One region of the Bacillus sp. PK3-067 genome, then DNA from elsewhere that is predicted to be linked to it. Evidence: predicted binding sites of a transcription regulator. Region 1 holds the regulator's gene; the other holds the start of a gene.
The links. The regulator LexA, encoded in region 1, represses DNA repair genes until DNA is damaged. The targets are predictions, from matches to a motif close to CGAACATATGTTCG.
Positions count from the first base shown of each region.

Region 2: a site for LexA is predicted at 968-981, ahead of uvrB (excinuclease ABC subunit B). Genes of this name have one in related genera too.

Region 1 is NZ_CP096490.1:3,681,792-3,684,003, reverse strand. Features, by position in the region: gene M1D73_RS18875 (DUF4097 family beta strand repeat-containing protein) at 1-801, shown strand, start outside; gene lexA (transcriptional repressor LexA) at 892-1,512, opposite strand; gene M1D73_RS18865 (YneB family resolvase-like protein) at 1,654-2,212, shown strand, end outside.
Region 2 is NZ_CP096490.1:5,074,139-5,076,350, reverse strand. Features, by position in the region: gene M1D73_RS26260 (hypothetical protein) at 1-425, shown strand, start outside; gene M1D73_RS26255 (DUF4362 domain-containing protein) at 471-902, shown strand; gene uvrB (excinuclease ABC subunit B) at 1,053-2,212, shown strand, end outside.

The sequences.
Region 1 (2,212 bases):
ATGAAAAAACTATTTTTAATCGCTATCGCTTGTATCATTATTGGAGTAATAGGAATTTCCCAAACATATGAAAAAGCAGTACAAACTGCTGAAAAAGGCGATAAAGAAAATGTAATTAAAAACGAAACATTAAAAAATATAGAAGTTAAGTTAGATGCCGGGGATATTATTGTCCAAAAATCTCCTGACTCTTCTTTTTATGTAAAGCAATCGGGAGATGTACGTAAACAAGAGATTCGTATCGCAGAAGATGGTGACACATTAAAAATTATTGGGGAAAGAGAAAAAGGTGCTTCATTTGATTTTTCTTTTTACGATTTTAGGTTTCAAACGTCTAAATTGACTCTCCTTGTGCCCGAACGCTCTTACCAAGATGTAAAAGTAAATTCATCTGCTGGACAAATCGAAATGAGTGATGTGAAAAGTGATAGCGTAAGTGTTAGGACACTTGCTGGAGAAGTAGAGTTGAAACAAGTAACGGCTAAGAATGTGGAGGGATCGACAAAAGCTGGTGAGGTGAACTTTAAGAAGGTATTAGGGAAAGTGACCGCAAAAACAACAAGTGGGGAAATAAATATTCAAGATCATGATTCTAAGTATAATCTAGAAGCAAGTTCAACTGCGGGAGATATAGATATTACTTTATCGGAAAAACCACAAGATGCGGTAATTACTGGGCAAAGTGCTGCTGGAGATGTAACAATTTTTAATGAAGAAAATAAAAATGTAACAATTGGAAATGGTAGTAAAAAGATTAGCGGTAAAACGGCTGCGGGAGATGTGACGATTGAAACTCGTTAATAAGAAATAGAATGCATGGAAATCTATCAAAATACAAAAAGAAGATAATTACCGTATATAAATAAGGTAATTATCTTCTTTTTGTTATTTTTAATGTAAATCACGATATACGCCAATTACTTTCCCGATAACTGACACTTGTTTTAAAATGATAGGTTCTAATGAAGAGTTTTCTGGTTGTAGACGGAAATGGTCTTTTTCTTTATAGAAACGTTTAACTGTTGCTTCGTTATCCTCTGTTAAAGCGACTACAATTTCACCATTATATGCAGACTGCTGTTGGCGAACAACAACTAAATCTCCATCGAAAATACCAGCTTCAATCATACTATCTCCAGAAATACGTAACATGAACACTTGGTCTGCTCCAGCAACAATACTAGCTGGAAGTGGGAAATGTTCTTCTACGCTTTCGACCGCTGTAATTGGTAAACCAGCAGTGACTTTTCCGACAATTGGAACTTGAATAACAGATTGTGTTTCCGTATCCATTCGGTCTTCACCTAAAATTTCAATGGCACGTGGTTTTGTTGGATCGCGTCGAATGTATCCTTTTTCTTCTAATCGTGATAAATGTCCGTGCACTGTAGAACTAGAAGCGAGGCCGACTGCTTGACCAATTTCACGTACGGAAGGTGGATATCCTTTTTCTTGTACTTTTAGCTTAATAAAGTCGAGAATGTCTTGCTGGCGTTTCGTTAACTTTTCCATGTTTTCTAACACCTCGTTTTCTTTCATTTTTCTTATTAATAAGTATAACATGTGAAAAAACATTCTACAAACATAAGTTCGAACAAATGGCGGATTTATGTTACACTATAGGGAAATAATAGGGAGAAAGAGGGGTTCAAAATGAATGCAATTATTTATGCACGTGTGAGTACAACGAAAGAAGCGCAAGAAACATCATTATTACGTCAAAAAGATGAATTATTGCATTTAGCTGAGCGCTATCAAATGAATGTTACTAAGGTGATTGAAGAGCAGGCTAGTGGATATACAATTGAACGTGACGGTATATTAGAGGTGTTGGATACAATTCGAGACGAACAAATTGATGTGTTACTTATACAAGATGAAACGCGTCTTGGTAGAGGAAATGCGAAGATCGCGTTAATGCATTGTTTACATAAAGAAGGCATAAAAGTATATACGCATACACATAATGGTGAATTACAATTGTCGGATTCTGATTCAATGGTATTAGATATTATTGGTATTGTTGAAGAATATCAAAGAAAGATTCATAATTTGAAAATTAAACGAGGTATGCAACGTGCAGTAGAAAAAGGTTATCGTCCAGAAAAAAATTTAAAAAATCGTCATTTAAGTGTAGGAAGAGAGAAAAAAGAAGTGCCAATTGAGGAAATTGTACGTTTGCGAAAAAGTGAACTCACGTTTGAAGAAATTG
Region 2 (2,212 bases), 1.4 Mb from region 1:
AGTTCTCTAACTTTCAAATTATTACTGTAATTATTTTATTGTATGCAGTTTTCTACGGGAAAAAGGATTTGAAGAAGCTTGATATATTTGCACAAAAATCAGTTGCGAAATGGCGTAATGAACCGGCGCCTATTATTGAAGAACAGGTAGAATTAATAGGCATGGCCTATGCAAAGCAGGAAATAAAAAATTGGGTATTACATCTTGTTTTATTCGTTGGTGTGCACATATTCTTTTTCTTCGCGTATGGATTTATTCCATTTGAACAATGGGGTAATTGGTTAGAATCGGGAATCGTTTTAAATAAAGCTGCAAGTCGCGTGAGCCAAGTGTGGGCGATTGTATTTTTAGTTGATACAGCAATTTCATTTTCATATGTGATTTTTCCGAAGAAGGAGAAAGGAAAAGAAAAGCTACTTTCATAGTTGAAAGTAGCTTTTCTGGTATACAAATAATTTTTATAGGAGAGGATGACAATAGAAAAAAGAATCAGCTGTATATGTCTATTTCTCTTTAGTTTAGTAGCATGTTCACCATCTAGCACTACAATTGATAAGAAGAATGATGTCATTGTAAAGGGAGTAGGAACTTCCAATCTAGATAAATTCGAACAGTTCGTTATGAACGTTGATCAAGGGGAAGTTGATAAAATAAGAATTGTACAGTATACCGATGAAGGTGACCCGGTTTTTCAAACGTTAGAGCATAGTGGGAAAGATATCCTTTATGTGTTAGATAGTAGACAAGACAAGTTTGCTGGTGACCATAAAGGATTACATAAAGATAGTTATAAAAGTATTGTTAAAGAGCAGCGCGAATCAGAAAGTACTTATCGGTTAACAGATTGTACGAATGAAGATGGACGCAATGGATATGACTTATTATATGTATCAAAAAAATAGAGTTAGTAGAGGAAGGAAGTATTTACTCCTTCCTTTTTCTATGTGTATATTGTCGAAAACTTTACCGAATATCTGTTCGTTTTTTTAGGTTTTTTATAGGTATTCGTGGTAAAATAATAATACAGATTTTTATGAGGAGGTCGGATTTTCTTGGAACGTCAATTTGAAATTGTCTCAGCGTATTCCCCGCAAGGTGATCAGCCGGTAGCTATAGAGAAGCTTGTAGAGGGAATTAATAGTGGAAAGAAAAAGCAAGTGTTGCTTGGAGCAACAGGAACGGGTAAGACATTTACGATTTCAAATGTCATTAAAGAAGTGCAAAAGCCAACACTTGTTATGGCTCATAATAAAACGTTAGCAGGGCAGTTATATAGTGAGTTGAAAGACTTTTTCCCGAATAATGCAGTTGAATATTTTGTTAGTTACTACGATTATTATCAGCCAGAAGCGTATGTACCACAAACAGATACGTTTATTGAAAAAGATGCGCAGATTAATGATGAAATTGATAAATTGCGTCACTCGGCAACGTCTGCATTATTTGAACGGGACGATGTAATTATTGTTGCGAGTGTTTCTTGTATATATGGCTTAGGTTCTCCAGAAGAATACCGCGAGCTAGTTGTTTCGCTTCGAGTTGGTATGGAAAAAGACCGTAATCAATTGCTTCGTGAACTTGTTGATGTACAGTATGGACGTAATGATATTGATTTCAAGCGTGGTACATTCCGTGTGCGAGGAGATGTAGTTGAAATCTTCCCGGCATCACTTGATGAGCATTGTATTCGAATCGAATTTTTCGGTGATGAAATAGATCGTATTCGTGAAGTAAATGCGTTAACAGGTGAAGTATTAGCAGAACGTGAGCATGTAGCAATCTTCCCAGCATCTCACTTCGTTACACGTGAAGAAAAGATGAAGGTCGCTATTGAAAATATCGAAAAAGAATTAGAAGAGCGTTTAAAGGAATTAAATGAAAACGGCAAGTTGTTAGAAGCGCAGCGTATAGAACAGCGTACACGTTATGATTTAGAAATGATGCGCGAGATGGGATTTTGTTCAGGTATTGAAAACTACTCCCGTCATTTAACACTTCGTCCAGCGGGGGCAACGCCGTATACGCTATTAGACTATTTCCCGAAAGATTTCTTAATCGTTATGGATGAATCGCACGTATCAGTACCGCAAGTAAGAGCGATGTATAACGGGGACCAAGCGCGTAAGCAAGTGCTTGTGGATCATGGATTCCGTCTGCCGTCAGCTTTAGATAATAGACCGCTCACATTCGATGAGTTTGAAGAGAAAACGAA